2 regions of the Paenibacillus sp. FSL H8-0457 genome follow, and region 2 is predicted to be linked to the other one. Evidence: riboswitches for the same ligand, from Rfam matches in the RefSeq annotation. Region 2 holds a riboswitch; the other holds the start of a gene.
The links. A riboswitch is a leader RNA that binds a small molecule or an ion and turns the genes downstream of it on or off. The one in region 2 is predicted to bind cyclic di-AMP.
Positions count from the first base shown of each region.

Region 1: it holds a riboswitch for cyclic di-AMP, as region 2 does, so the genes downstream of both, ehuB (ectoine/hydroxyectoine ABC transporter substrate-binding protein EhuB) here and MHI43_RS00140 (3D domain-containing protein) in region 2, are expected to answer to the same signal.

Region 1 covers NZ_CP150293.1:6,347,275-6,363,088, forward strand. Annotated here, with positions in the region: gene MHI43_RS28645 (YafY family protein) at 1-777, shown strand, start outside; gene MHI43_RS28650 (DinB family protein) at 854-1,375, shown strand; gene MHI43_RS28655 (DUF2179 domain-containing protein) at 1,512-2,042, opposite strand; gene thpD (ectoine hydroxylase) at 2,039-2,947, opposite strand; gene MHI43_RS28665 (ectoine synthase) at 2,962-3,354, opposite strand; gene ectB (diaminobutyrate--2-oxoglutarate transaminase) at 3,351-4,643, opposite strand; gene ectA (diaminobutyrate acetyltransferase) at 4,660-5,172, opposite strand; gene ehuA (ectoine/hydroxyectoine ABC transporter ATP-binding protein EhuA) at 5,197-6,048, opposite strand; gene ehuD (ectoine/hydroxyectoine ABC transporter permease subunit EhuD) at 6,061-6,723, opposite strand; gene ehuC (ectoine/hydroxyectoine ABC transporter permease subunit EhuC) at 6,727-7,380, opposite strand; gene ehuB (ectoine/hydroxyectoine ABC transporter substrate-binding protein EhuB) at 7,382-8,236, opposite strand; cyclic di-AMP (ydaO/yuaA leader) riboswitch at 8,591-8,737, opposite strand; gene MHI43_RS28700 (SDR family NAD(P)-dependent oxidoreductase) at 9,108-9,851, opposite strand; gene MHI43_RS28705 (flavin reductase family protein) at 10,034-10,645, opposite strand; gene MHI43_RS28710 (ring-cleaving dioxygenase) at 10,642-11,595, opposite strand; gene MHI43_RS28715 (AI-2E family transporter) at 11,851-12,930, opposite strand; gene cls (cardiolipin synthase) at 13,154-14,602, shown strand; gene MHI43_RS28725 (VOC family protein) at 14,726-15,130, shown strand; gene MHI43_RS28730 (MarR family transcriptional regulator) at 15,178-15,606, opposite strand; gene MHI43_RS28735 (VOC family protein) at 15,792-15,814, opposite strand, start outside.
Region 2 covers NZ_CP150293.1:26,628-42,441, forward strand. Annotated here, with positions in the region: gene MHI43_RS00125 (AbrB/MazE/SpoVT family DNA-binding domain-containing protein) at 105-359, opposite strand; gene MHI43_RS00130 (HD domain-containing protein) at 683-1,972, shown strand; gene MHI43_RS00135 (TatD family hydrolase) at 2,069-2,833, shown strand; cyclic di-AMP (ydaO/yuaA leader) riboswitch at 3,039-3,253, shown strand; gene MHI43_RS00140 (3D domain-containing protein) at 3,523-4,710, shown strand; gene rnmV (ribonuclease M5) at 4,897-5,442, shown strand; gene rsmA (16S rRNA (adenine(1518)-N(6)/adenine(1519)-N(6))-dimethyltransferase RsmA) at 5,446-6,330, shown strand; gene yabG (sporulation peptidase YabG) at 6,446-7,348, shown strand; gene MHI43_RS00160 (Veg family protein) at 7,639-7,914, shown strand; gene MHI43_RS00165 (small, acid-soluble spore protein, alpha/beta type) at 8,148-8,330, shown strand; gene ispE (4-(cytidine 5'-diphospho)-2-C-methyl-D-erythritol kinase) at 8,589-9,443, shown strand; gene purR (pur operon repressor) at 9,553-10,380, shown strand; gene spoVG (septation regulator SpoVG) at 10,564-10,848, shown strand; gene glmU (bifunctional UDP-N-acetylglucosamine diphosphorylase/glucosamine-1-phosphate N-acetyltransferase GlmU) at 10,959-12,353, shown strand; gene MHI43_RS00190 (ribose-phosphate diphosphokinase) at 12,437-13,390, shown strand; gene MHI43_RS00195 (hypothetical protein) at 13,552-13,752, opposite strand; gene pth (aminoacyl-tRNA hydrolase) at 13,860-14,423, shown strand; gene MHI43_RS00205 (anti-sigma-F factor Fin family protein) at 14,572-14,802, shown strand; gene mfd (transcription-repair coupling factor) at 14,988-15,814, shown strand, end outside.

The sequences.
Region 1 (15,814 bases), 800 kb from region 2:
ATGGAGCAATACAAGATGGATAAAAGCCTGCTCGGTTCCTACGATGTCAGCGCCCTGATCACCATCCTGCACAGCATGTCTACGGTGTTCGAGGATGAACGGGCCCTGGATACGATTCAGCGCCTGCAGACCATTGACCGTTCCGCCAACTCCGCTTCGCAGGGATTGTCCATGGATATCGGGAGCTGGCGGTCGTACAACGAAATCCTTCGTCTTCTTCGCCGCGCCATTACGGACAGGCATGTGATCTCCTTTCAATACATAAGCGCCAAGAATGAACGCATTTATCGAAAAGTCGAGCCCCTGCGACTTATGTATAAATTCGGATCCTGGTACTTGTACGGCTTCTGCAGAACGAGGAACGATTACCGCGAATTCCGGATCTCGAGAATGTCGGAGCTGTCCCCCTCCGCCGAGCCCTTTATGCGCCAGCACTCCGAGGAGCATACGCACGGACCTCAGCTTCAAGAGCAACATCCATATGGGCGGAGCGTACGGCATAACTGGGAATCATCGCCCGATGCCATAGAGGTCGTGCTTCACGTGTCCCCCGGAGCCCTGGCCAAAGCCATGGATCAATTCTATGACGTACAGCGGGAATTTCATGAAGACGGCTCCCTCCGTCTCACGTTCAAGGTCAATGATCCGGATTCCTGGTGGTTCTGGTCTACCCTGCTGAGCTTTGGCGAGGAGATCGAGATTGTGGAGCCGGCCGACTTAAGGATCCGCATGCAAGCCAAATTAGAAAAAATGCTGCAAGTGTACGCAAAAGTATGACAGTCCGCTGTCATACTTTTTTATTTACAATGTTCCCAAGAAGGAAGATAACACGAAGCCAAAGGGGACGATCTTAATGAACTATCCTGTAAAAATGTATGAATACCATGTATGGGCCAACCAGGCCATATTCAACCGTCTTCTGGAACTTCCGGGCGAATTGTACAATCGGACCATCACGAGTATCTTTCCGACCGTATCGGAAGCGTTGATTCATATCTACACGGTGGATCTCGGCTGGATGAACATTTTGTCCGGGAAGGACATGAGCTCTGCATTGGCTGAGGCCTACCAGCTTCGGGAAGAGCTTGAAGCGATTTCGCTGGAAGACCTGAACCTGCGGTTTATCGAATTGTCGGATCGATACGCTGCGTTTCTCCGCCAGCAGCCTGACCTGGAGCGGATGATCCGATTGGATAATCCTTATGCCGGCATCCGGGATACCCGCCTGTCCGAGATCATGCTGCATGTCGTGAACCACGGCACTTACCATCGTGGAAATATTGCCGCCATGCTGCGCCAGCTCGGAAGCTCCTCCGCGATGACCGATTACGCTTTTTTTTGGTACCAGAATGAACCGGAGCCCGTCTTCGCCTAATGGCGCTCAGAATAGCGGTGAAAGTCCAGGACCTCTGAAATTCCATGCCGGTCTCAGCCCGACAAAAACCAAAAGCCTGCTTCAGGAACCCGGTTCCGAAGCAGGCTTTCTATCCTACATCCCGTTTATACGCTTGTCACAATTTGCGACCTTCCGTCAATCGTACCCAGAAGCCGCCTTTGAAGCTTTTCGGTTCATGGGAGATAATGAACGCTTGCGGCGACATTTTGGAAAGTGACTCCATCAGCCGCCGCTCATTCTTCCGTTTCACGAGCACTTGAAGCACCAGCCGCTTGCCATCCTTGCCGTCCGCTTCCCAAGCGGTCACGCCGTATCCCTTCTCCCGGAGGTTCATGGCCAGGTTCGTCTCAACGGAATTGACGATCACCTGCACCACGATGTATCCGAGTGCCAGATACTCCTCAATTCGGCTGCCGGCATACACGCCCAGGCCAAAGCCCAGGCAGTAGGCCGCCATATTAAAGGGATTGTCCAGATTTTGCAGGACGAGATTGAGACCGAGCAAGTACACGAATACCTCCAGCATGGCCAGAAGGGAAGCTATCCCTCTCCTCCCTTTGATCATCAGAATCAGCCGCAGCGAAAAAATCGAGACATAGACCACATTGATGCCGATGATGGAGCCGATCAGCGACAGCGAGATCATAGAGAATCACGGGTGGCGATATACTCCGGTCTTGGCTTCTGGCCCGAATACGGCTGCTTGACCTTGTTCTCCACGCTGTTATAGACCATGAATATATTGCTGCGCGGCATCGGGGTGATGTTGCTGTTCGAGCCGTGCATAATGTTGCAGTCAAAAATCACGATCGAACCCGCCTTGCCGACCGGCGTGTCGATCCCGCCCTCCTTCACCATCCGCGTCAGGCTGTCATGATCCGGAACGCCGTACTCCTGCTTGCGCAGAGAATCCTTGAAATGATTCTCCGGCGTTTGGCCAATGCAGGCCACGAATTCCTTATGTGACCCAGGCACAACCATAAGCGGCCCGTTATAAGGGTAGTTATCCTCCAGCGCAATGGAGCAGCTCAAGGCTCTCATTCGGGGCATGCCGTCCTCAACATGCCACGTTTCGAAATCGGAGTGCCAATAGAACTCCTTGCCCGTGAAGCCCGGCTTGTAATTAATCCGCGATTGATGGATATACGTCTCGCTTCCCAAGAGATATTCCATGATCGCCAGGAGCCTCGGATGTCGGGAGAGCTGCTTGAATACTTCATGGCTCTCATGAACCGCAAATACCGACCGAACTTCGTGCCCGTCCGGCTCCCGGATCACCTCGTCCTTCTCCGAGTCCCGCGCCGTTATCTGCAGCCTGCGGGCCTCCTCCTGATATCGCGATAGCTCCTCCCGATCAAAGAAGCCTTCCAGAAATAAATATCCGTTGCGCTCGTAGAAGCCGGATTGCTCCTGCGTTAACGCAGCATCCGGCGTCCATTCAGAATGTACGACAGGATCCTGTCTCTTTAGGATCCGGGGCTCCGGGTGCAATCTTGAAGGATAAACGTCCAGTTCTTTTTCCTGAAGGGCCGACGCATGATTTTTACTCATCGCATATCATCTCCTTAGTCCGTAATGGGGGCAAGCAGCGGGTAGGTTCCTTCCTCATCGTGAACTTCCGCGCCGGTTAGCGGCGGATTGAATACGCAGACCATCCGCATCTGCGAACGTGCTCTCAAATAATGCTTCTCGTGTCCGTCCAGCGCATACATCATGCCAGGGGTGATGGGATAGGTCTCGCCGCCGACAACCTCGATTTCTCCCTCCCCCTCGATGCAGTACACGGCCTCGACGTGGTTTTTGTACCAGATCAGCGTCTCCGTTCCGGCCTTGATCAGGGTGTCATTAAGAGAGAAGCCCATGCCGTCTTTTGTCAACAGAAGCCTTCTCGAATTCCATGTCGTTGTATCGATGTCGTCTTTCGTATCCACGATTTCTTCCAAATGTTTAACGATCATGACAACCTCTCCTCTGCAGCTAATTGTTTCATGCTATTCTCAAAAATCCCCAATCCCTCTGCCAGCGTGTTCATTTCAATGGTCAGGGGCGGCATCAGCTTGGCAACTTCGCTATGCGGTCCTGACGTTTCCATAATCAGTCCTTGTTCAAAGGCGATTTCGGATAGTCTTCCTGCGTGCTCCGGCTTATCAAAGGCTACCCCCTGGATCATGCCCCTGCCGCGGATTTCGCCCTTAAGCCGGGGATAATCCCTCACGACGTCTTCGAGCGATTGGCGAATCCGATGTTCGCGAATGCCGATATCGAGCTGAAAATCCTCCGTCTTCCAATAACTCAGCGCTTCGGCAGCGGCAACGAATCCGAGATTGTTGCCCCGGAAGGTGCCGTTATGCTCTCCCGGCTCCCAGATGTCGATCTCCGGCTTGATCAGCGTGATGGCCATCGGCAAGCCGAAGCCGCCGATCGATTTCGAGAGGCACACGATGTCCGGCTCGATGCCCGCATCATCGAAGCTGAAGAACGAACCGGTTCTGCCGCAGCCCATCTGGATATCGTCCAGAATGAGCAGCATCCCCTTATCCTTGCAGATGCGCGCCAGCTTCTGCAGCCATTGGCGGCTGGCGGCGTTCAATCCGCCTTCCCCCTGAACCGCCTCGACGATGACCGCTGCCGGCAGCGGAATGCCGCTTCCCGGATCATCCAGAAGCTTCTCCATATATGCCATCGTATCCACGTCGCTGCCAAAGTAACCGTCATACGGCATAAATACCGAGTGGCTCAGATCCACGCCGGCGCCCTGGCGCTTGAAGGCATTGCCGGTCACCGCCAGCGATCCCAGCGACATGCCGTGAAAGGCATTCGTGAAACACAGAACGGTGCTGCGCCCCGTCACTTTTCTGGCGATTTTGAGCGCGGCCTCCACGGCATTGGTGCCGGTCGGTCCGGGAAACATCATCTTGTGATCCCACCCGCGAGGCTTCAGAATAATCTCCTGAAAGCGGGTCAGAAACGTTTCCTTCGCTCCCGTAGCCATGTCCAGGCTGTGCGTAACGCCGTCCTGCAGGATGTAGTCGACCAGCTTTTCGCGAATCCTCTCATTGTTGTGCCCGTAATTCAAGGCGCCGGCGCCGGCAAAAAAATCAATGTATTCATTGCCCTGCGTATCCCACAGCTTGGCATTCCGGGCTTTGTCAAAGACCGTCTGAAAGCTCCGGCAATAACTTCTCACTTCGGATTCCAGCTTGTTAAACACGGTAAGCTTCGGTTTCTCCATGACTTGGTTGTCCATAGTTCCCTCCATTTGTTTAAATGTCATTGAAAAAGGGGCCAATCACGAATAACGGCTCGTCTTCATGTGTCGTACCATCCGGAAACATCTCTGCTCCATAACCCACCGTTACGGTGCTCGGAATGGATTTCTCCTCGGCATAACCGAGAAACAATCGGCGTGATGCCATATTGCTGGGCGATACCGTCGTTTCAATGAAACGGACGCCATGACAGGCCTTCTGGTTCATGAGGCCGGTAAGCATCGCCTTCGCGATCCCCTGCCTCCGGTGCGTGCTTGCAACCGCCACCTGCCATACAAAGAGCGTCTCCGGATTGCGCGGAGAACGGAAAGCGGAGATAAAACCGACGATGTCTCCTTCATGCTCCGCAATCATGCAGGTATCGTTGAAGTAATCCCCTAGCAGCATGTAGCAATAAGGCGAGTTCAGATCAAGCGATCCGGTATCGCGTATGAGCGCCCATACCCGGGTGCCGTCCCGCGCCTCCGGTCTTCGGTAAACCACTTCGGTTCCGGTATCCACAGCCATCTGCATAAACACCTCTTTCCAGCACTAATTTCCGTTCGAGCGGAACCGCTGCAGAAAACTCTGCAGCCGCTCGCTCTTCGGATGATCGAATATTTCCTCGGGTGTTCCTTGTTCAACGATCCTGCCGTCGGCTCCGAAGATGACCCGATCCGCGATTTCCTTCGCAAAATCCATCTCGTGCGTAATCAGCATCATGGCCATTTCGCCTTCTTCGGCGATTTCCCGGATCACCTCCAGCACCTCGCCGACCAGCTCAGGATCCAGCGCCGAGGTTACCTCGTCAAACACCATCACCTTCGGCCGCATGACCAGCGCTCTAGCGATGGCGACGCGCTGCTTCTGGCCTCCCGACAAATTGGACGGGTGCATCTTCAGCTTATCGGCCAAACCGACCTTGCCCAGCATCGAGACGGCCCGCTCCTCCGCTTCCTCCTTGGACAACCCCAGCACCTTGCGCGGGGCTTCCGTCACGTTGCGAAGCACATTCATGTGCGGGAACAGATTGAAATGCTGGAAGACCATGCCGACGTTGCACCGCATCCGATGCAGATGCTTCTCGTTTGCCCGGACCAGCTTGCCCTTCTCCTCCATATGCCAGAGCAGCTCGCCATCAACCTCGATGATCCCCTCGGTCGGTTCCTCCAGCGTCATCAGCATCCGGCCCATCGTCGTTTTGCCAGATCCGCTCGGACCGATCACGGCCACCTTTTCTCCCGGCTGCATCTCCAAATCGATGCCCTTCAGCACCTGCAGGTCGCCATACGACTTGGTCACGCCCGCAAATTTCACGATCGGCTGTGAACCCGTAACGGGATTTCTTTCCCGCTCCGGCTTCTTCGCCTCTTCAGCCTGCTCATCGATTACAACGGCATTCAATAGACTCCCTCCTTATTTTCCACGCTGCAAATTCAAACGCTTCTCCAGCCTTTGCACCAGCAACGACGCGATATAACTGATGATCAGGAACAGAATCCCGACCAGCGTGTACGGTTCGAAAGCGCGAAATGATTGCGACACGATATTTTTGGCTGTCAGCATCATCTCGACCAGCGTAATGGCGCATAGAATCGGCGTTTCCTTAAACATGACAATCAAATAATTCCCCAGCACCGGGATGATCGGCGGCACCGCTTGCGGCAGTATAATGCTCCGCCAGGTCTGGGATTTCGTGTAGTTCAGTGCGGTTGCAGCTTCCCACTGTCCTTTCGGCACCCCTTCAATCCCGGAACGGTACACCTCCGACAGATACGTGCTGTAATGCAGCCCCAGGCCGATGACCCCCGCATAGAAGGCCGGAATCGAAATGCCAGTCAGCAGCGGCAAGCTGTAATACAGGAAAAACACCTGTACCAGCAAGGGGGTATTGCGAATAAATTCTATGATTCCTTTGGTGATGAGCGACAAGGGCTTAAATTTGCTCCGCGCGGCAAAGGCAAGCAGCAGTCCGATAATCAATGCCACCACAAAAGCACAGAGCGTGACCCATACCGTCATTTTTAATGCGCTCAGAAGCTGCGGCAGTATTTCAAACACATATTTCCAATCCCACATACGCTACAGCCTCCCCGCGGTCAGTTTGCGCTCCAGCAGTCGAACCGCCATCGAGACGAGCGTCGCAATGACAAAATACATGAGGAGCAGCAGCACCAGAATCTCGGTGGTCCAGGAGATGTAATTGTTGCGGAGCACCATCGCCTGATACGTTAAATCCGCCATCGTGATGAAATAAACGAGCGAGGTGGATTTGATGAGTTCCACAAGCTGATTCCCGAACGGGGGAAGCATTCGCAGGGATGCTTGGGGCAGTATAACGTTCCACAGCCTCTGCCAAGGCTTCATATTAAGCGCCACGGCAGCTTCCCACTGTCCTTTCGGAACGGCCAGCACCGCGCTGCGAACAATCTCGGAGCCGTATGCGCCGAAGTTAAGTCCGATCGCGAGAATCGCCGCCAGCATTTTCGGAAGCTCGATGCCGATGAACGGAAGGGCAAAATACAACCAGAAGAGCTGCACCAGCAAGGAGGTTCCCCGAAAGATTTCGACGTACACGGCCGTCGCCGTGCGGACGATCCAGAGCTTCGACAGCCGGCACAATCCGGCTGCAAAGGACATCGCGATAGCCAGGATGGCTGAAAAGAACGCGACGATAATCGTGATCTCTGCTCCTTTGAGCAGCGTCGGAAGAAAATCGATCCAAGAATTCGGCATGCTATTCCCCGCAGAGCGCAGCGGCCGTCATCTCACCCGGGAGCTCTTCTTCCGTGAACCCGAACTCTTGCAAAATTTCCAGCAGCTCGCCCGACTCCTTCATCTTCTCAAGCTCGGCATTATAAGCCTCCTGGAACTCGGTATCCGCTTGGCGGAAAGCCGTAGCCCCGTAACCGCGAACGCTTTCGCCGTCGATGACCGGCTGCTCGAAATCAGCCACGCGTTCGATGCTGTCGTCGCTGGCTGAATCCAGCATCGCCTGCAGGGACGGCCCCGTCATGGTAATCGCCTGCACCCGATCGGCCTGGAGGGCGCTAATCGCCGAAGCCTGGTCAGGGACCTGTACGATCCGGTCCGCAGGAATGCCCGACTTCTCCATGTAGCCGATTTCGACCGCACCGGTCATGACGGCCACCTTGGCCTGCTCATTCTTGGCAATGTCCTCATAGCTTCCAAGTTCCATCGGATTCCCTTGCTTTACCGCAAGGGCTTCCCCGATGCTGTACTCCGGGTTCGCGAACAGGACGGCAGAGCATCGGTCCGGATTAATGAACATGCCTGCCGTGATCAGATCAAACCGATCGGCCTGCAATCCGGCGACCAGCGAACCAAATTCCGTTAGCTCCCCTCTCATCTCCTTGATGCCAAGACGCTCCAGAATAACGCGGGCAATCTCAACCGCTTCGCCCGTGAGCTCCCCATTGGCTTCTTTGTAGGCATACGGCTTCTCGTTCGCAAACCCTACGGTGATATATCCCTGCTCAATGGCTCGATCCAGCGTACTTCCTTTGTCGCCGCAAGCCGCGAGCAATACCACCATCATCACGGACAACACCAGCACAACCACTTTCTTCAAAACCTTCCACAACCTTTCGTAATAGCTTTTCACTTTCTTAAAAAAACGGCATGACGAAATTATCCGTGTTAGCACATGTGTTAACTTGGATATATAGACGTTCAGATACCCGTGCATGGGACGAGGCTTCAGGGAAGATGATTCATCCGCTTCCTTGCACGCTTTGACCCAATGCCGTCTGATCGATTCAATTCGTTCCACATTTGCAGACGTTGCCCCTCCTCTGTAATTGAATGCAAAAAGACCACCAAACAGGGGATCTAGACATAGCTCCGCCAGCAGGGGGTCAAAAAATAGAGAAAAGGCCCCTATAGAGAATAAAGGGCCTTTTGTATGAACATCCATTATGTATGCAAGACCCATCCACTGCTGACGAGGTTAGCTGACGGACTCGGGTAAGATGGTACCCTACACTCGTGAATTCCAAGTGACTCGCCCCTGGTGAAACTGGTTCCCCCGCTTTCCGGAATATGTATGCCGGAAACTAAGCGTGTGTTCATGATAAAGGGAAGCTCAGGAAAAGTCAAACCCCTTTAACCGCTTTTTCTGGAAATTCAGAAGTAAAAAACACCGTTTTTGCAACGAGGATATTGAGCCTTTTGAACACCTTGTTTAAGGCTGTCCATACACCGGATTGGTCATGGAATCCATGCTCCATTTTCCGCTATATAGCAGGCATTTGACGGGTCTTGCGGAAATCGTTCATGCCATATATGTTTTATGCCATGAATGAGCCCCGGATCAGGAAGTCTGCCCGTATGAAATACGGGACCGAAAAAAAATTTTTGAAACACTCCATAAATAAGTCTGATAACAACGCCTGGAATGACTTAAAAAAAAGCCCCGATGCTTAGCATCAGGGCTTTTCTTGTCATACTGCGGTATAGCCGCCATCCACCAGCAGGCTCGTGCCCGTAATGAAGGAGGCCTCTTCACTGGCGAGGAACAACACGGCTTTGGCCACTTCTTCCGGCTGTCCCAAACGGCCCATCGGATGAAGGCCGACCAGGTGCTGCGTGATCGCTTCCGTTCTTCCCTTGATCAGCGGCGTATCGATATATCCCGGACACACGGCATTGATTCGGATTCCTTTGGAGGCATAGTCTGCGCTGAGCGACTGGGTTAATAGCTTGACGCCTCCCTTGGCCGAAGCATAGGCGGTTACTCCTGCTTTTCCGACATGGCTATGGATCGAGCCGCAGTTTACGATTGCCCCTCCGGTTCCTTGGGACAGCATTTGCTGAATAACATATTTATCGCACAGGAAGACCCCTGTCAGATTAATATCAATCGTTCTCTGCCAGTTATCCATCGTTAACTGATCGGCAGGAGCATCATGGGCAATGCCTGCATTGGCAAACAATACATCGACACGGCCAAAATGCTGCACCGTCTGATTCACCATATTCGCGACTTCCTGCTCTTGGGTTACATCCGTTTTGACGAACAGCGCTTCAAAGCCGGCTCCTCTCAATTCGTCGGAAACCGCTTGTCCCTGGTCGGAATAATCCGCGATAACGACCTTGGCTCCCTCTTTTGCAAAAAGTCTGACTGCCGCTTCGCCAATCCCGCTGGCGCCCCCCGTCACGATGACAACCTTGGAATCAAATTTCATGCGTTGATCACTCCTATGTTGTAAATTCATCAACCGGCTATCCATTCATGTAGAATAGGCAAATACCGACCATGATATTCCAATACCCCGTTTCCTAATGAATGACCAGCAACCTATCGAAGAAAAAGAATGTTCGCTAAAAATAGTCGCAAAGCAATAACCCTATTCAAGCTCAAGCCCAGTCAGACCGGACGCTCAATCGTAAACATCTCTCCCAGGGTCGAATAGATATTTCCTGCCATGCGGCTCACAGGTTTCAACTTCGATGCGTCAATCCGGCCATGCTCGTAGAGCTCCTCGGACACGTGAAATCGGACGACGCGGGCAATCAATAGATCAGCGGCAGGCAGCTGATCCGCGCCATCCAACGTGACGACCTGCTCCAGCACGCATTCCATGCGGATCTTGGATTCCAGAACGCCGGGAACCTTAACAACGTCACTAACGACCGGGGTTAAACGGGTTCGGTCAAGCTCACTTTCGTTCGGAGGCAGATTCGCCGCCGTTTCGTTCACGGCTGCAACGGTATCTTCATCCACGATGTGGATGACAAGCTCGCCGCTCTGCATGGCATTTCTCGCCGTGTCCTTAGGTGCACTGTTCTTTCGCTGAACGGAAACCGACAGCAAAGGGGGATTGCTCGACACAATGGAAAAGTAACTGAACGGCGCCGCATTCAGCACGCCATCCGCCGATAATGTCGTAACGAAAGCGACCGGACGCGGAACGACGCTTCCAATCAGCAGCTTGTATGTGTCCCGTTCGCTTTGGGTATTCGGGTCAATGGATATCACTTGGGTTGCCCCTCTCCTGTATGTTTGACTTGTATAGGCTCCAACCCCTGCTCGATTCGGGCACGCTCCGGTTCGAACCAGGCAGGAAGCTTTAATTGTTCCCCCAGCGAGTGCAGGTCTTCGTCCACCGTAAATCCGGGCGGATCGGTTGCGATCTCAAACAGGATCCCCCCACGTTCCCTGAAATATAACGCTTTGAAATAGTTACGGTTCCTGATATCCGTAGGGCGAAATCCCTGCTCCTTCACCCATTCATGCCATTTGCCGTGCTCCTCATCATTTTGGGCCCGCCATGCGATATGATGGGTCGTTCCGGCACCTCCGGCTCCCAAAGGAATATCCCGCATCGGCAGATCAATCACGTTGCCGAAGGGGCCCGCAGCTTGAAACCGGGCATAATTGACGTCCTCTCCAATGTAGGTCAGTCCCATGACGTTCTCCAGCGCCTTCTTCGTTTCCTCCCATTTGCTGCTGAACAGAACCGCGCCGCCGAATCCCTTAATGGCTGTATCCGGAGTTATATCGTCCACGGACCAGCTGTTATTCGGACCGCCTTCCCGCTCCACCAACTCTAGCGAAAGCCCGTCCCGATCGGAGAATTGAAGATATTGTTCGTTAAACCGGAAAGCCTTCATGACGGGAACGCCAAAGCTCCGCAGCCGCTGTTCCCAATAAGGCAGGGCCCCTACAGGAACGGCAAAGGTCGTATATCCTGCCTGTCCTCCTCCACGCAGCCCTCTTCGCGAAGCGGAGGAAGGGAAGAAAGTGATGATCGTTCCGGGTTGTCCTCCCTCATCCCCGAAATACAGATGATATACCTCGGGCGCATCGTAATTCACGGTCTTCTTTACCATTCTGAGTCCTAGCACGCCTGTATAAAAACCAACGTTCTTCTGCGGATCCTGCGCATAAGCGGTAATATGATGAATGCCTGCCGTATATAATGTCATATCCCATCTCTCCCTCACCGTTTCGTGTCGAAACCCTTTATTTCCGTTCATGATCCGTTTTGCATGATGGATGAGCCATAAACCATAAATAATTAAATAATCTTTAAATTTAATATCTTTATTTTAAGATTATATAATTTTCTTATCGTTGTCAAGCTCCTGTGCACCCCAAATATATAAAAAGCCGCCAAGAACGATTCCTCGCTCTTGGGCGGCTTTAATATGCGGCTAAAAGCCGTCTCCCTATCCCACGGCTTAAGCCTTTTTCCATTTCTCCTTAAAGAACAGCTGGTACACTCTGGTTACGATAATTTTAATGATCATATAGATCGGTACGATCAGCAGAATTCCGATAATCCCGCCAAGATCCTGCCCTACCAGCACCAGGATAATGATGGTAATGGGATGGATCGCCAGCTGTTTGCCGAAGATATACGGACCAATCAGGTTATCCTGAATCTGCTGGGCCGCCAGAATGACGACAAGGGACCAGATCGCGGTTCCCGGGGACTGAATAAAGCCGATAATCACGATCGGGATCGCGGATAGAATGGCGCCGATAAACGGTATGAAATTCGCGATGACCGCCACGACCGTCAACAACAGCGCATAAGGCAGGCCGATAATCAGGAATCCGATATACATCAAAACCCCCAGCGCCAAATTGACGAGAACCCGGCCTACGATAAAGCCTTTGAGTGCATTGTTGATTTCATCCAGCACCGAGGCTCCCTCGCCCTTGAATCGGTCAGGCAAAAAGCTGACCACCATCTTCCCGAATTTCCCGCCTTCCTTCAGCATGTAATACAGGAGAATCGGGAACGTAAACAATACGATGGCAAAATTCGACACGAACGAGAACAGATTCATAATATAATTCGTCAGGAACGTGAAGCCTTGATTCAAATAATCGGTGAGCTGTGTAAGCGGGTTGGCGTTCTCCGGAAAAATATCCTGGAAAAAGCCGTTATTCTCCAATTCCTGAAGCTGCTCGCCAAGCTTGGCAAACAAGGCTGGAGCGTTCTGTACGAGAGCCACGATCTGATCGCGCAGCGATGGCCATACGCCCAGGATAAAGCCGGTAAGGATGCCCGCGAACACGACATACAGGAGCAGGATGGCCAGCGAGCGATTTAGCTTGCGTTTTTCGAGGAGATCAACCAGCGGTCTGAGCAGGTAATAGAAGAATCCCGACAGCATCAACGGCACGAGGATGATGGAGAAGAACGAAAGTACGGGTCTGAATATAAAATCCACCAGCGATCCCAAATAAATGATGGTCAGCACCAGGATCACGGCAAGACACAATTTGAAAAACTTGTTCATTTTCAGCAAAAAGCATGCCCCTTCTCCTATTTTTTCACCATCGTATCATGACAACGAGTACGGATTCAAATGGCTCCTTCTATATTCGTTACAAGAGGCCTTATCCTAGCCGCCAACGTTTTAGGACCTTTCGGTTTCACTCCATGCCGCCGATATATACTTCTTCTAACGCCTCACGTATAATATGAAGGATTGCTAGGGCAAGGCTATAGTGTAGGAGGATATCATAAACATGCATGTTACATCCATCATTCTTGGTCTGATCATCGTTCTGAATATCGTGTTCTCCATGTTCGTGGTTTTCAGGGAACGGCGGGATGCCGGCTCCACCTGGGCATGGCTGCTGGTGCTATCCTTTATCCCGATTCTGGGCTTTGTGCTGTACTTGCTGTTCGCCCAGAATTTAAGAAGAATCCGTCTCTTTCATTGGGACGATCTGCAAAAAACCGGCATCGAGAAAGTATTGCTGTCCCAAATGGAAGGGATGAACAACGGCGAATACCCGTTTACCAATCAAGCGGCGGCGGACAACAGCGATTTGATCCATATGCATATCAATGAGAACCAGGCGATCCTTACGGACGACAACCATGTTGAAATTTTTACGGATGGACGCAGGAAGTTTGAACGGTTGTTTCAGGATATCGAGGAAGCCAAAGACTATATACATATTCAGTACTACATTATCCGCCGCGACGAGCTTGGCAAGAAGCTAATCTCCCTGTTGACCCAAAAGGCTAATGAAGGCGTGAAGGTCCGTGTTCTATACGATGAGCTGGGATCGCGTCAACTAACCAAAGGCTTCTTCAAGGCATTCCGCGAAGCCGGCGGAGAAGCCGAGGCCTTCTTCCCGTCCAAGCTGCGCTTCATTAACCTGCGGCTGAATTACCGGAATCACCGAAAGCTGGCGATCATCGACGGCAATATCGGGTATGTCGGCGGTTTCAACGTCGGGGACGAGTACCTGGGCCTCAACTCCAGGTTCGGGTATTGGCGGGATACGCATCTGCGCATCCAAGGCGAGGCCGTTTATGCGATGCAGGTTCGCTTCATTCTGGACTGGAATCAGGCTTCGCATCATAACGATATCACTTACGAATCGAATCTGTTTCCCAAGATCAATTCGCCCGGCAATGTCGGGATTCAGATTGTTACCAGCGGTCCGGATTCCCGATATGAACACATCAAGAACGGTTATATCAAAATGATTTCGTCCGCCAAGAAATCGATTCATATTCAGACGCCTTATTTTATCCCGGACGCCAGCCTCCTGGATGCACTGCGTATTGCGGCGCTTTCCGGCGTAGAGGTGCATCTGATGATTCCGGATAAACCGGATCATCCCTTCGTGTATTGGGCTACCTTATCTTATATCGGGGAAATGCTGGGTACCGGGGCTAATGTGTATCTCTACAATAATGGCTTTATTCATGCCAAGACGATCATCATCGATGAGAAGATTTCATCCGTGGGCACGGCGAATATCGACGTTCGAAGCTTCAAGCTGAATTTCGAAGTGAACGCATTCCTGTACGATGAGCATATATCGAAACAGTTGACCCACATCTTCCACCAGGATCTGCGGGTATCCAGCCAGCTTACGATGAAGCAGTATCTGGAGCGTTCACGGTGGATCAAGTTCAAGGAGTCCATCTCCCGCCTGTTGTCGCCTATTCTATAGGACAACCCCGAGACGCTGCCGTATCATTTAGCAATCCAGAAGAAATGTGAGGGCCAGAGACCATTTATACTAAAACCAAGGAAAACGAATCGATCATATTAAAACCTGGGAAGGATGTTGAACGTGGCTAAACTGACACCGTATATTTTCTCTGAGGATGCAAAAGCGCAGGCTGAATTTTATACCCAAGCACTGGGAGGGGAAATCTTATCCGTGCAAACCCATGGCGAGGTTCCCGGAACCAAGGAAGAATTGAAAGACAAGGTCATGCATCTGAGTCTGGTAGCCGGAGGAATCCCGATCTTTATGTCGGACTCGATCTTCCAAACCCTGGAGCGTGGGAACGGAATTCATCTAAGCCTGTCGTTTGAGAGCGATGCCGAAGCCCATGAAGCTTTTGACCGCTTGGCCGAGGGCGGCAAGGTGATTGATGCGCTGAAGACTCAATTCTGGGGAGCGCTGTTCGGGGTGCTGGAAGACAAGTTCGGCGTGTTATGGCAGGTCACGACGGAAGTCCAAGCCAATTAATCTTAGAAAAGGCCCTTCAAGTTTGGCTTGAAGGGCCTTTTTTGCGTTCAGTCCTTATTCTCTAATCGATCGCTGACCTCGTATAGACGCAGGGATAATTCATCCCCTTGGGCATTGCCTAAAATATCGCCGTATCGACTACGCAGATTGTTCCAGCACTCGTGTATTACTTTCTCAAGAGCCTTTCCTTTATCGGTCGTATAGATCAGCGACATCCTTCCTTCCACCCGATTGTATACCAGCCCTTTAGCGGCCAGCTTCTCAATCAGTCGGGTTACGGTGGATGGCTGGAGGTGAAGAATTTCGCCTAATTCCTTCTGCGAGATTCCTTCCTTCTCATATACAGCCATAAGCAGATATGCATACGTAGGCGACAATCCGCTTGCGGCAAACTCGTCTTCGGCCATCTTGGTAATGACCCGGCTAAGGCGATTGGCTGTGAAGTAAAGGCATTCCTTGATATACGTATTGAGCATAACGGTTACCTCTTTCGCTGAAGTTCATCATGTTGAAACACCACATATTGTTTGCACATACAAATATAGTGGATTTCGAAATAAAAGTAAAGCGGCAGTTTCCCCCCGTCTCTTGGAGTCATCTGCCGCTTCATTCTATTAGGATATGTCGTTCAGGTTGCGATCCTGCTTAGGATAACGCTGCTTTATTCAACATGGCTCTGATCCA
Region 2 (15,814 bases):
AAAGACCCTCCTGCGGCCGGGTTCATAGCCGAGGAAGGCACCAAGGAGATATGAAAAAGGTTAGAATTAACAAAATGTAATAATGCTATTATATACTAAAAATCTTAATTTGTCACAGGTGTAGGGATTTCCGAGATACATTCATGGCAAACAATTTTACCTTTGAAGTAAGTGACGTTCTCAGCGTTACCACAGAAGATGCAGGCAGGCTCATATTTCTTAAGCATGATGCGTTCGCCGTCTACATAAATCTCCAATGCATCTTTCTCACCAATTCCGAGCGTGCGGCGCAACTCAATCGGAATGACGACCCGTCCAAGCTCATCGACTTTCCTTACAATTCCTGTTGATTTCATCATAACTTATAAATGCCCCTCTCGCCATAATTTAAAAAAGTCATAATTCGACATAGTTCTAGTTTTTATGTTATTTATAGTACCAACGATTCCCAAAACAGTCAACCTATATTTTTGAAAAATCGGAACCTGTTTACGAAAGTATAGTGAACAAAAGCCTTATATAGCAACGGAATTACCATAATCGAACCAATTTTTGCGGCGATTTTGGATTTGTCGATTTGGAAAGCGTGATTTTACGTTATTCGACACAGTTCGACATTAGATGTCAAAAGAAGTGTTTATCGGCTAAAACTAAAGAGTTAACGAGAAGGAGTTGAGATGAAATGCATTCACCCATTTCGGAAGAAAAAGTGTTTAAGGACCCCGTCCACAATTATATTCATGTGCAGGACGATATTATCTGGCGGTTAATCGATACCCCGGAATTTCAGCGGCTTCGCCGGGTCAGGCAGCTCGGCACTTCTTTCCTGACCTTTCATGGAGCAGAGCACAGCCGATTCTCCCATTCTCTTGGAGTCTATGAAATTACGAGAAGAATCATCTCTCAATTCGAACGGAGAGGGTATTCCGATTGGCCTGCCGAGGAACGGCAAGTTGCGCTCTGCGCGGCGCTGCTGCATGATGTAGGGCACGGGCCTTTTTCCCATTCCATAGAAGAAGCTTTTCATATGAACCACGAGGATTGGACATGCCGGATCCTGCTCGGAGATACTTGCGTCAATCGGGTACTGCAGGAGCTCGGTGCCGATTTTCCCGAGAAGGTCGCCTCCGTTATTAACAAAACCTACGATAAGCCAATTGTCATGAATCTGGTCACTAGTCCGCTGGATGCAGACCGGATGGATTATTTGCTAAGGGATGCTTACTATACGGGAGTCAATTATGGAACGATTGATATCGACCGAATCTTGCGGATGCTGCGGCCGTACCGCGATCGGGTCGTCGTGAAGGAATCGGGCATGCACGCGGTGGAGGATTATCTCATGTCGCGGTATCAGATGTACTGGCAGGTGTATTTTCATCCCGTCACCCGAAGCTCCGAAATCATCCTGCGCCAAATCTTTCGCCGGGCCAAGGAGCTGCATGACCGTGGATATGCTTTCCGTTTCATGATCGAACCGCTGCCTGCGTTGTTTTCGGGGAACATTGGCGTACACCAATACTTGCGTCTTGATGAAGCCTTGATTCAAACGGCCTTTCTGCAATGGACGGAGGAGGAAGACCCGCTTCTTAGCGAATTATGCGGCCGTTTCATGCACCGAAAGCTCTACAAATATGTAGAAATCGACAACATCGATCTGGAAACCATCGACGGGATCCGCCAAGCGTTCCGCGCCGTGGGGCTGCATCCGGAATATGACCTGGAGATTGATTTTCCAACGGATCTTCCTTATGATAAGGTTCATTCCGATATGCCGCTTAACGAGAAACAGATTCTCCTTCTGGACCGGCATGACGAGCTGAGGGAAATCTCGGAGGTATCCGATATCGTACGCTCGATCAGCGGCATTCATAAAGGGCGGTACCATCTTTATTATCCGGAGGAGAAGGTGGACCCGCTCCTGGGTCAAATGCCGGAGACGATAGCCGACGTTTTCAAACAACAGCATTAAATCAAGCAAAACAGGACAACCGTTAATCCCCTTGCATTCAACCAACTAATGGAAAATAGACGACATAGAAACGACAGGAAGGAGAGTGTGGATAGTATGCTGTTCGACACGCACACTCATATGGACGCTCCCCAATTCGACGAAGACCGGGAAGCTGCAATTCATCGGGCGCTTGAAGCCGGCGTTACGCGGATGATCAATATCGGATTTAACCGGGAGACGATCCCGACCACGATGAAGCTGGCTGAGACTTATGATTTTATATATGCAGCGGTAGGATGGCATCCTGTAGATGCGATCACCATGGAGGATCAGGACCTGGATTGGATCGCCTCTTTATGCAGTCACGATAAAGTGGTGGCAATCGGGGAGATCGGCTTGGACTATCATTGGGATACGTCCCCCAGGGAAGTGCAGCACCGCGTGCTTCGGCGCCAGATCGGGCTTGCCCGGGAATTGAACATGCCCATTGTCATTCATAACCGGGATGCGCATGAAGATATCGTTAACATTTTGCGTGAGGAAAAAGCCTCTGAGGTCGGCGGTGTCATGCATTCCTTCTCCGGAAGCTGGGAAACGGCCAAAATGTGCCTGGATATGGGATTCCATATCTCGTTTGGGGGGCCGATAACGTTCAAGAATGCGAAGCAGCCCAAAGAGGTTTTGGCAAAGGTTCCGCTTGATCGATTATTGATCGAAACGGACGCGCCTTACCTGACACCTCATCCCTTCCGCGGGAAACGAAATGAGACCGCATATGTAAAATTGGTGGCGGAGGCGGCGGCCGAAATTAGAGGGTTGTCCTATGAGGAATTGGCCCAAATTACCACCAAAAATGCACTGGAACGATTTGGTATTTAACGAAAACAAGAGAAAAAGCCATGAAAAAGGGAGCATTTTCGATTAATTAAAGTTTTTTAATCAGAAAAGGCGTTGATATTACAATATTTTAACCTTTTACTTGAGAAAATGTGGTTGAATGTCGCTTTACAACCTGCATACAAACAGGATATCATCTTTTCAGTGATAAGAAGCTGCGATGTGCAGATCGCAGCCGAATATTTCATGAACCGTCTCGCTTAATCTCCGAAATTCTGGAGAACGGGGGAACCGATACTGCGGTGCATACTGGTCTGGATGCACGAAGCTGTATTTGATTTCTTTTTCGGGTCTTTGGGGTGAATTTGAAGGATCTCGCCATGAGCGGGCATCCGGATATAGGGCGTCTCTCTTACGTCCGAACCCGACAGCTAACTCCGTAAGCGAAATAAGAGGGGAAATCTCGTGCATACCATTTCCATGATTTCATTCATCAGGAAGCCACGTTAGAGCCTCTAGTACTCTTTCAATGGCTTCTTTTATTTTTGAATAATGGAGACGGGTCCATCATACTCTTGGTAAACAGGAGGTGATGGCAGATGGACGGAAGACGGGAATTGACGCAGGGTGTAGATAGATAGCAGGGCGCCCTGTGAGAAAAATTGCTATAGTCACGTCAAATGCATTCATGCGTTTACCTAGACGGCGGGACTATGAAGGAGGATGGAATAGTGGGCATTTTTCAACCTGAAGAAACCCATGAATCACAATCATCCAGCATGTCTTACGCATTGAGATGGAAGCATGACAATTTGCGTCAACTGATGTTGCTCGGCGCCATGGGTGCCGTTACGGTATCACTTCTCATATCGTTGGTTGTACATGACCAGGCAGGCAAGGAAGTTCAGCTTGTCGTCGACGGCCGGGTCACTACGGTGGAAACACGTGGATCGTTGCTGCAGGAATTGCTGGATGAGCAAGCGATCACGTTGAGTCCCCAAGATCAAATTTCGATGCCCCTGAACGGCGCAATCCGGGACGGAGACCGAATTATTATTGACAGAGCTATTCCAGTCAACGTTACGGTAGGCAGCAAAACCAAAACCATATTTACATCCCAGGATACAGTTGATCATGTACTCAAAGAGGCTGGCGTTACGATCCAGGGTGAAGATATAGTACAACCGTCGCAAGACACGAAGCTGACCAGCAATATGAATATCAATGTCGTTCGCGTCACGAAGCAAAAAGTTAAGGAAACGGAAGACCGCGAGTTCCGCGTGATCAAGACGGCCGATCCATCGCTTGAAAAGGGCGATAACCGCGTCATTCAGCGGGGCGAGTCTGGTCTTATGGTGAACCATTACGAGAAGGTCTACCACAATGGCAAGCTGGTTTCCAAGACGAAGGTCTCCCAACAAATCGAACGCAGAACGAAGGATAAAATCATTGCCGTAGGCACGAAAAAAGTGGAGAAGCCTGTTATCGTCCAGGCGGCAGCCACCGATGTAAAAGCTACACCGGCTAAATTGTCCGGCACGAAAAAAGTAACGACCGCCAAGGCTGTGGAGAACAACGTGGTTTCCCGCGCAGGCGTTGATTTTAAATACAAGAAGGTATTGAACAACGTGTCGATGACCGCGTATTCCGCCGAACAGCAAGGAATCGGTACGCGTACCGCATCCGGCACACGCGTTACGGAAGGTCGCACCATCGCCGTTGATCCTAATATCATCCCGATCGGATGGTGGGTCTACATCGAAGGCATCGGTTTCCGCCGTGCTGAAGATACGGGAGGCGCCATTAAAGGCAACAAAATCGATGTCTATTACGATTCGTTGAAATCGGCCATGAATTTCGGCCGGAAGAGCGGCCGCACCGTTTACGTGATCGGTCCGGTTAAACCTGAATTGAACTAGACGCATGAATTCCAATTTACTTTGCCATTCTAATGCTATACTATTTAGCTTATAATATATGATGATCAAGAAGAGGGAATATTTCCTCTTCTTTTGTTTTGTTAAGACCGCAGTAATCAAGGCTAAACGGGTTGAGCCTTAACGTTGTACAGGCCTGCTCTGCTTGGGAAGGAAGAGAACGAACGCATGATTAAAGAAGTGATTGTCGTGGAAGGCAGGGACGATACCGTTGCCATTAAACGGGCCGTAGAAGCCGACACGATCGAAACCGGCGGTTCAGCGATCAACAAACAAATCCTGAAGCGCATAGCGCTTGCCCAGGAGCGCAGAGGCGTTATCATATTGACGGATCCTGACCATGCGGGTGAACGAATCCGCAAAATCGTGGATCAGGGCGTACCCGGCTGCAAGCACGCCTTCATTCCGGAAGCGGATGCTACCCGGAAAGGGGATATCGGCGTGGAGAATGCCTCGCCAGAGGCGATACGGCGCGCGCTGGAGCGGGTTCACACGTCTTTTGAGGGTGGAGAGAGCCTGATCAGTTTGGAGGATATGCTGGAGGCAGGATTATCGGCTCACCCGGAGGCTGCGGCAAGACGAATGGCGATGGGTAATCTGCTGGGCATCGGATACTGCAACAGCAAGCAGTTCCATAAACGATTGGCCATGTTTCAAATATCGCGGGAAGAATTTCTGGCAGCACTTGCACAGCTGGAAGAAGGGGGCGTTTAGCTAATGAATCGGATCGAGGATATATCAACACCAAGACGGACGAAGGAGATCATCTCGCGCCATGGATTCTCCTTCAAGAAGAGTCTGGGCCAGAACTTTCTCATCGATCAGAATATTTTGTATAAAATCGTGGAAGCTGCAGGACTGGATGAAGATAAGGGCGCGCTCGAGATCGGGCCTGGCATCGGTGCACTGACGGAGAAGCTGGCGCAGACGGCAGGAACCGTCACCGCGGTCGAAATCGATCAGCGCCTGATTCCCATCCTAAGGGAAGTCCTGGAGCCCTACGGGAACGTGAGGGTTCATCATGGGGATGTGCTGAAGGTGGATCTTCATGAGCTGTTCCGTCAAGATTTCGCGGACGTATCGAAGGTAAGCGTGGTTGCCAATCTGCCGTATTACGTGACGACGCCGATTCTCATGAAGCTGCTGGAGGAGAAGCTGCCGCTGGAGAACATCGTGGTGATGATTCAGAAGGAAGTGGCCGAACGGATGGCCGCTGCACCGGGAAGCAAGGATTACGGAAGTCTCAGCATCGCCGTTCAATACTACAGCGAGCCTAAGCTGGTCTGCATCGTGCCGCACACGGTGTTCATTCCGCAGCCGAACGTCGAGTCGGCCGTGATTCGCCTGGCGGTCCGGGAACAGCCGCCGGTCCGCGTGGAAGATGAACGATTCTTCTTCGAGGTGGTCCAGGCTTCATTTGCACAGCGACGGAAGACGATTGCCAACAATCTGAAGAGCCGGTTCTTCCCGGGTGAGGGACGTGAACGGCTGGAGCAGCTGCTGCAGGAAGCAGGGATCGAGCCTTCACGGCGCGGAGAGACGCTTAGCATTGAGGAGTATGCGCGGCTTAGCAACGTGCTGTTCGGCGCCAATATCCGTTGACGCAGCCGTTCAGGGAGTCTCTGGAGCTTACTCATGGCCTCCGCGCGATAAATTGGCGCTGAACAAGAACCAATAGTCACAGTAGCCCATACCATAGGGTAGGGGTGATGTTGTGATGAACTTGGGAGACTTGGTCGTTCGTAAATCCTACGGCGGCGATGTAACGTTCCGGGTAGAAGGCATGCGGCAAAATAACAATATCGTCATCAAAGGGACGGAATTCCGGTTACTGGCCGATGCTCCCGTTGATGATCTGGTTACGGTCCCGCATCCCACCTTAAGCGAACGAACAAAGCAGGCGCAGATCAAAGCCAATGAATCGCTGGACCGCCTGCAGAAGCAAAGACAGGAGCAGAGCGAGCGTCAACTGGCCAGCCTGCGGCATACTGAAGGCGGCCAGCTTGCGGATAAAGGATACTTTGACGTGCCGGGCAAGGTGCTGCATTTGGATGGAGATCCCCAATATCTGAAGAAGAGCATGACCTTGTACAACCAGCTTCGGGTCCCAGCGGAAGGCCATTATATCAATGAGTCGGGGATGGCCGATTCATTATATCGTCTTCTTCCGCGGGTAAGACCTGATATCGTTGTGATCACGGGACATGATGGGGTTCTGAAGAGACGTCAGCCATACGATTTATATAGCCTGGACAGCTATAAGAATTCCCACAACTTCGTCACGGCGATTCAGGTGGCGCGTCAATATGAGCGGAACCTGGATTCCCTGGTCATCGTGGCCGGAGCGTGCCAATCGCATTTTGAGGCGCTGCTGCAGGCTGGAGCCAATTTTGCCAGCTCGCCGGGGCGAATCCTCATCCATGCGCTGGATCCCGTCTACGTCGCCGCTAAAGCGGCCTATACGTCGGTCCGGGATACCGTGAACATCCATGACGTGGTCCATCATACGATCAGCGGCAGCCAGGGCGTAGGCGGAATTGAGACGAGAGGCAGCTACCGGATCGGTCTGCCCAAGCTGCAGGATTTGTCTACGTTGAAGGTTACGCCTTCAGTCAGCTAGGCGCCTAATCCGTGCGATCAGAGGTCCAATAACCGCTGGAGAATGAACCAAGAAGAACCCCACTCGCTGGGGTTTTTTTATTTTTCGTTTCCATTCGTTAAGAAAGTTGTCAAAAAAAATACATAAAGCTTGTCAATTTAGCACATATTAAAGCAAATGAGCGCGAGAATGGCAGGGTCAAAAAAAATACATTGACAATATATTTTTGATGCTGATATAATTAATGTTTTTGAATTGACAAATGATGTAATCTTCGGTATAATGGACAAGGAAAGAGGTGGTCGTCGACAATGGCTAAAAATGCGCTGTTGGAAATCAAACGCAGTCTCGATGCCCATTTAGGGCAAAAAATTACGCTTCGGGCAAACGGTGGCCGTCGGAAGACCGTCGAGCGTACTGGTGTTTTGGAAGAAACGTACCCTTCTGTTTTCATTGTGAAGCTGGACCAAGACCAGCAAACTTTTAAACGTGTGTCTTACAGTTATGCGGATATTTTGACCGAAACCGTGGAGATCATGGTCACCGGTGACGACAACGAGATGCGAATCACCTATATCAAGTCATAACGATACGTCATGAGAGCAGTCTCCGCTTACAGGGAGGCTGTTTTTTGTTGCCATCCTTCCGGAGGGATGACAAGGACGGGTTGAACGCATACTAAAGCTGCGTGAAGCTTATCCCAGCCGTTCTATACGCGGTGACGGAGACTTAAGCATGCGTAAGGCCCATGGAAGGCCGCTGCGTCGCGCAGGATGCTGTTCATGCCATACTCAATACATTTTCCAAGGAGGCGGGATTGATGAGCAGAAGAAGACGAAGCATCATGTCCGATCAATTGAAGACCGAATTGGCTAAAGAATTGGGATTCTACGACACCGTGGAAAAAGAGGGCTGGGGAGGCATTAAGGCCAAGGATGCCGGCAACATGGTAAAACGGGCGATTGAGCTCGCCGAGCGGGCAGCCCGCAAATCCGACCTGTAAGAGTATGGCCGCATCGCAGCAGGGTCTTCCGATTAAGCGGAAGGCCCTGTTTGTTTCATCTTTAGCTTCCTGACTCGCAGGAAAAGCTTACGTTATGCGCGTCGATAGGCGTTTTTCTTAAAGCCGGTGCATCGTAAACGTCATCAAACGGTCCCATGACTTCAAAGCCTGAGTTTGTTAATATAGAGGCATTAGATGTTTTTCCTCGAATATGTTAAGTTCAAGCATATGGGAAAAGCTAAGGATAGGTGAACGTTCTTGAAAATATACGAAAAAGCACCGGCCAAAATCAATTTGATGCTGGATGTACTCCATAAACGTCCTGACGGCTTTCATGAGGTAGAGATGGTCATGACGATGATCGACCTCGCCGATCGGCTCGAAATGTCCGAACAAAAGCGGGACACCATCATCATCACCTCGCAGGCAGGATACATACCGCTGGACGAGAAGAATTTGGCCTTTCAGGCAGCAAGACTAATCAAAGAGCGCTACGACGTGAGGAAGGGTGTACATATCCACCTGGACAAAAAAATTCCCGTTGCCGCGGGACTCGCAGGAGGCAGCAGCGATGCGGCGGCCACGCTGCGCGGCTTGAACCGCCTCTGGGGGCTCGGCATCCCCCAGCAGGAGCTGCTCGCGCTCGGTGCCGAGCTCGGCTCCGATGTGCCGTTCTGCGTGACCGGCGGCACGGCATTGGCTACGGGGCGCGGCGAAGTGCTCACGCCGATCCAGAATCCGCCGCAATGCTGGGTGATCGTGGCGAAGCCGCCGATCAATGTGTCGACGGCGGAGGTGTATGGCCGCTTGCGCAGCGAGCAAATTCAGTCCCACCCATCGGCTGAGCGGATGGTGGACGCGCTGGCGCAGGGCAGCTTCCAGCAAATGTGCCAGTCGCTGGGCAACGTGCTGGAAGAAGTGACTTTGAAGATGCACCCGGAAGTTCAGCAGCTGAAGGAAGGTATGCTGAAATTGGGCGCTGACGGCGCGCTGATGTCCGGCAGCGGTCCTACCGTCTTCGGACTGGTCTCCAAGGAATCCAAGGTGGCCCGGATTTACAATGGCCTTCGGGGCTTCTGCAAGGAAGTGTATGCCGTTCGCCTGCTCACTTAGAAACGGTTGGAATTGACAATTCGGGGGCGAATTGCAATCAAAGTTGTATAAATACGTACAAAAGTGTTATATTTAACATATAATATTCGGATTTAGCGAGGAACCCTAGGTGAAAAAATTAAAACGAAGCGAACGATTGGTCGATATGACCCAATATTTACTATCCAAACCGCATACGCTGATTCCGCTGACAACGTTCGCCGAGCGATATGGAGCAGCCAAGTCGTCCATTAGCGAGGATTTGGCGATCATTAAGGACGTATTTGAGAGCGAGGGGCTCGGAGAGCTTCAGACGCTGGCCGGAGCGGCCGGAGGGGTAAGGTACATTCCGAAGCTGCGCAGAGACCATGCCCTGCGCTTTGCGGAGGAGCTGTGCCAGCAGCTTCAGCAATCGGATCGGATTCTGCCGGGCGGCTACCTGTACATGTCCGATCTGCTCGGACAACCTACGCTCATGAACGAAGCGGGCAAGATCATTGCGACGGCATTCTCCGACCGGGAGATCGATGTGGTCATGACCGTGGAGACCAAAGGAATTCCGTTGGCCTATGCGACGGCGGCGCAATTGAACCTGCCGGTCGTACTAGTTCGCCGGGACCATCAAGTGACGGAGGGGTCGGCCGTAAGCATCAATTATGTGTCGGGCTCGCACAAGAGCATCCATACGATGTCTTTATCCCGCCGGGCGCTCAAGGAACGCTCCCGGGTGCTGATCGTGGACGATTTCATGAAGGCAGGAGGCACCATTCAGGGGATGGTCGATCTGCTGGGTGAATTTAATGCCGAAGTCGCAGGCGTCGGGGTCCTCGTGGAATCGGGATCGGTAGAAACCGAGGAAAGACTCCTGGAGGACTATATTTCACTCGCGGTTTTGAGCGACGTAGACTCCAAAACCAAGAGAATTACCGTCAAACCTGGTAATTATTTCGAAAACTAGGCACGCGGTTTTTGTCGATATAATAGCGTTTTCATTCGAATCGGCACGAAGTCTGTCGAAAATATCACATTCTAAAAAAAATTCCTGTTTTTAGGACATTTTGTAGTAGAAAAAAGAAGGATTTCGGGTTTGCTGTGTGGAATTATACACCAAGTCTCTGATGGAAAAAGGTGGTGAACACATATGCAAATTACGGATGTCAGACTCCGCCGTGTTAACTCTGAGGGGAGAATGAAGGCAATCGCATCCATTACCATCGATAATGAATTTGTCGTTCACGACATTCGCGTCATCGACGGAAACAATGGAATGTTTGTTGCAATGCCGAGCAAACGCACTCCTGACGGAGAGTTCCGCGACATTGCCCATCCCATTTCTTCCGGTACCCGCGAGAAGATTCAATCGGCTGTATTGGCCGAGTATGAGCGAGCGGCTACTGAAGAAGAAGTGATTGAAGAAGGCGCTTAAGTTTTATAATTGGGGTTCAAGGAAAAGAGAGCCATACCTATGGCTCTCTTTTCTTTTTTTGTAGAATGATATATATTCAGTAGTGAGTTCAAGAGGAGGAGGCATGGCCCTTGAAAAGATTTGCTATTGTGCTCGCCGCTGGGCAGGGCAAACGTATGAAATCCAAACTATATAAAGTGCTGCATCCTGTTTGTGGCAAGCCGATGGTCGGACATGTGGTCCAAACGGTACAGCAGGTGAACTGCGAACGCAGTGTTGTGGTCGTTGGCCACGGCGCGGAAGCGGTTCGCACCTATCTGCAAGACGCAGCCGAGTATGTTCTGCAGGAGCAGCAGCTCGGAACGGGTCACGCCGTGAAGCAAGCCAAGGAACTGCTTGGCGGTGAAGAGGGATCCACGATCGTCATTTGCGGGGACACTCCGCTGGTGACGTCTGAGACGCTGGAGAATCTTCTGAAGCTTCATGAAAGCAGCAACGCGGCCGCCACGGTGCTCACCGCGCATATGGATAACCCGAAAGGCTACGGCCGGGTCATTCGAGGCGAGGATGGAAGCGCGCTTCGGATCGTCGAACAGAAAGATTGCAGTCCGGAAGAGGACGCCGTCACTGAAATTAATACCGGTACCTATTGCTTTGACAATAAAAAGCTATTTGCTGCACTGGATAACGTAACCAACCAGAATGCGCAGCAGGAATATTACTTGACCGATTGCATCGGCATCCTGAAACAAGCCGGCGAGACCGTGCTTGCTTATCAGACGGATGACTACGCCGAATCGATTGGCGTCAACGACCGTCTGGCGTTGTCGGAAGCCGAAGGCTTCATGAGAGAGCGCATCAACCGCTCGCACATGTTGAACGGTGTTACCATCATTGACCCGGCTTCTACGTATATCGGAGCCGACGTTCAGATTGGTTCGGATACCGTGCTTTATCCCGGCACCGTTCTGAAAGGGAACACGGTGATCGGCGAAGACTGCGTCATCGGGCCGGATACCGATATCGAGGACTCCGTTATCGCGGATGGTGCCAGCGTCAAACATTCGGTGCTCAGCAGCGCTGAAGTCGGCTCTCGGACCTCGGTAGGGCCTTTTGCTTATCTCCGTCCGGGGGCAAAACTCGGAGCTGACGTGAAGGTGGGCGACTTCGTCGAAGTGAAGAACGCGACGATTGACGACGGTTCTAAAGTATCCCATCTCAGTTATGTTGGCGATGCCAAAGTCGGCAAAAACGTCAATATCGGCTGCGGTGCGATTACAGTCAACTATGATGGTTATAATAAGTCCATTACCGAAATAGAAGACGATGCATTTATCGGCAGCAACGTGAATTTGATTGCGCCGGTGAAGGTGGGCAAGGGCGCATTCGTTGTTGCAGGCTCGACCATTACGCATTCCGTCTCGGACAATGATCTGGCCATCGCTAGGCAGCGTCAGGAGAACAAGCCAGGGTACGCAGAGAAGATCCGGGCACGCGCCATCGCCAAGAAGAACAAGAAATCGTAATTATCCCTGCTTCTCATTTCCAAGATAAGAAGCGGTGATCGGATAGCCTAATTCAACGAACCAGCACGGAGGGTTTTTATTCTATGACTTATCTTGATTCTAAATTAAAAATATTCACGTGTAATTCCAATCCTAAACTTGCCCATCAAATCGCTGATTACATCGGCATTCCGATGGGAGAGTCGCATACAACCAGCTTCAGTGACGGCGAGATTCAAGTTAAGCTCTCCGAGAGCGTACGGGGTTGTCATGTCTATATTGTGCAGTCCACTTGCTTGCCGGTGAATGATAACCTGATGGAGCTGCTGGTTATGGTGGATGCGCTCAAGCGGGCATCCGCGAAGAGCATCAACGTGGTTATTCCGTATTACGGATATGCCCGTCAAGACCGTAAAGCGCGTTCGCGGGATCCGATCACCGCTAAGCTGGTTGCCAACCTGATCGAAAAGGCAGGGGCTCATCGCGTCATTACGATGGACCTGCATGCGATGCAGATTCAAGGATTTTTCGATATTCCGGTGGATCATTTGCTTGGCGTGCCGATCCTCGCCCAATATTTCCGTTCGAAGCAGATCGAGAACCCGGTCGTTGTATCTCCGGATCACGGCGGCGTGGTTCGCGCGAGAAAGCTTGCTGATTTCCTGAATGCCCCGCTGGCGATTATCGATAAACGCCGGCCGGAGCCGAATGTCAGTGAAGTCATGAACATTATCGGGAATATCGAAGGCAAGACCGCCATTCTGATCGATGACATTATCGATACCGCCGGAACGATTGTGCTGGGTGCCAATGCGTTGATGGAAGGCGGCGTGAAGGAAGTCTATGCGTGCTGTACGCATCCGGTTCTCTCGGGCCCTGCCCATGAGCGTCTGGAAAACTCCCCGCTGAAGGAAGTTGTCGTAACGGATACCATTCCGATCACCAATCCGAACCCTAGCAGCAAACTGACGGTACTGTCGGTTGCTCCGTTGATGGGTGAAGCCATCATCCGGGTTCACGAGGAATTGTCGATCAGCAAGTTGTTTGAAATAGAATAATAAACCGTGTAAAAGGCAGGGTTACATCTCCTCATGAGGGAAATGTAGCCCTTGTCGGCTATGACGGCATTACGGCCCTTTAGCAGATGCAGATGGACAGCCATCAAGAAAACGTTTTCAAAATCATGACCTGCCAATGTCAGGGCGGCGTCCATCCCTTGTCAGTATCCGGGCCTGGAGATGAAAGTGAACGTACTCCGGTTGTACAGCGTTCCCTCAAGCTCGACAAAATAGGCGTCGACCGCAGTGATCAGACCCACGTCGATGTGACAACCGAGTTCATAGACCTGAACAGGGATGCCATGCTTCATATGGTATTGAAAATGGCTGTGATGCGTTAATTTCTGTTCGAAAGCTTTCAATGCCGATTCACCTTCTTATGAGGGCATAACGCCAATAGGTTTTGTTCATATTGTACTCAGAAATGCGCAAAGAAGAAAGTATAAATCGTGAAAGGAATCAACCTGTGATGAAATGGATTGTCGGACTGGGCAACCCCGGTCCCAATTATGAGAAGACACGCCACAATGTTGGATTCATGGCATTGGATGCCCTCGCAGAGCGCCATGGCCTGAAGTTCAATCAGAATAAATGCAAATCGGTCATCGCCGAAGGAATGATTGGCGGCACCAAAACCGTCCTGATCAAACCGATGACGTTCATGAATCTCTCGGGCGAGGCTGTGCGTGCTTATATGGATTATTATAAGGTGAGCCTGGAAGACATGATTGTGGTTTATGATGATTTGGATACCGTCGTCGGTAAAATCCGCCTGCGGTATCAGGGCAGCGCCGGAGGACATAACGGCATCAAGTCCATCATTCAGCATACCGGAACCCAGAGCTTCAACCGGGTCCGAATGGGCATTTCGAGACCCGAGCCGGGTTATGCGATTGTCGACTACGTGCTCGGGACGTTCCCGAAGAAGGAGCGCGAACAGCTGCAGCACATGGTGGAAGAGACCTGTGACGCACTGGAATTCAGTTTGGGTCATACCTTTGAGCAGACTATGGCGAAGTTTAACAAGTCGTAGAAGAGCAACATAGGTGAGGAACAGAGGAACAAAGATGAAGTATCCCCGTAAGATGACTCCGAGGTATTCGATAATGGGGACATCCGGGTCTTAAACAAGGGAAATCCGGGCATACTGAAGGTAATATACGACCTTCAGGAGGCATATGATGGCGATAACCTATGTTTGCAGACATTGTCGAGCGTTCCAGGGCCGCATCGATTCCCATGATGTATCCGAAGCCCGTCTCGGATTTGATTCCTTGACCCCTGAGGAACGCAGGGATATAATAGCGTATGATTTTAACGGAGAAGTGATGGTTCGGGTAACCTGCGATCATTGCAGGGAAGCGCTCGAGGCCCATCCGGAACTCAGCCTTTTGGCAAACCCCCTGCAATGAGAGTATAATGGGGTACACGACGTTTTTTCGTAGATGACATACAGCGGCAGAGCCTGCCGCTGCTTTAGCCTTGGCAGTTTTGCTCAAGGCTTCTTTTCGGTTATAATTTTTCGGCAATCGTCTAAAATTCCATGAGAAATAGAGTCTAGGAAATTCATTTCTTTTGCATAAGAGAGGTGCCCCTTTTGTTACAAGCACTTATTGATGTATTTTCGAAGGATTCGGACTTCAAATCCATAACGTCTGGCGTTCATGCCGGCATGAGGGAGCAATTGATCTCCGGTCTTTCCGGGTCGTCCAGACAGATCTTAATGGCTGCCCTGCACCAGGACCAGCAGCGCCCGCTGCTCGTGGTCACTCATAATATGTTTTCAGCCCAGAAAATCGCAGATGATTTACAGGAAGCGCTGTCATCGGATCAAGTGCTGTTATACCCTGCGAATGAACTGGTGGCGGCCGAGTCGGCCGTTTCAAGCCCCGAGACTCTGGCGCAGCGGATCGATGTGCTCGTCCGTTGTGCAAGAGGCTTCCGGGGTATTGTCGTTGCGCCATTTTCCGGCGTGCGCCGCCTTCTCCCCGCTCCCGAGGTGATGTCCGATGCCCGAATCGTGCTTCACGACGGCGGGACCCTCGTGTTGGACGCCTTCCTCAACCGGATGATCGAGATGGGGTACGAACGCGTGGAACGGGTAGAGCGCCGCGGCGAGATGAGCGTCCGCGGGGGGATCATCGACTTCTACCCAATGACAACAGCCATGGCGTACCGCGTCGAGCTGTTTGATGAGGATATCGACTCGATCCGAACCTTTGATCCGACGGATCAGCGCTCCATCGATAAGGTCCGGGAGGTCATGATCACACCGTGCAAGGAAATCATTGCGGATGCGGAGCGGCTCAGCCGCACGGCGGATACGGTGGTCCGCCTGCTGGAGGCGCAGCTTGAACGCATGAGCGACCGTCAGGCCAAGCTCCGACTGCGGGATGAAATACACCGGGAAGTCGAAATGCTGCG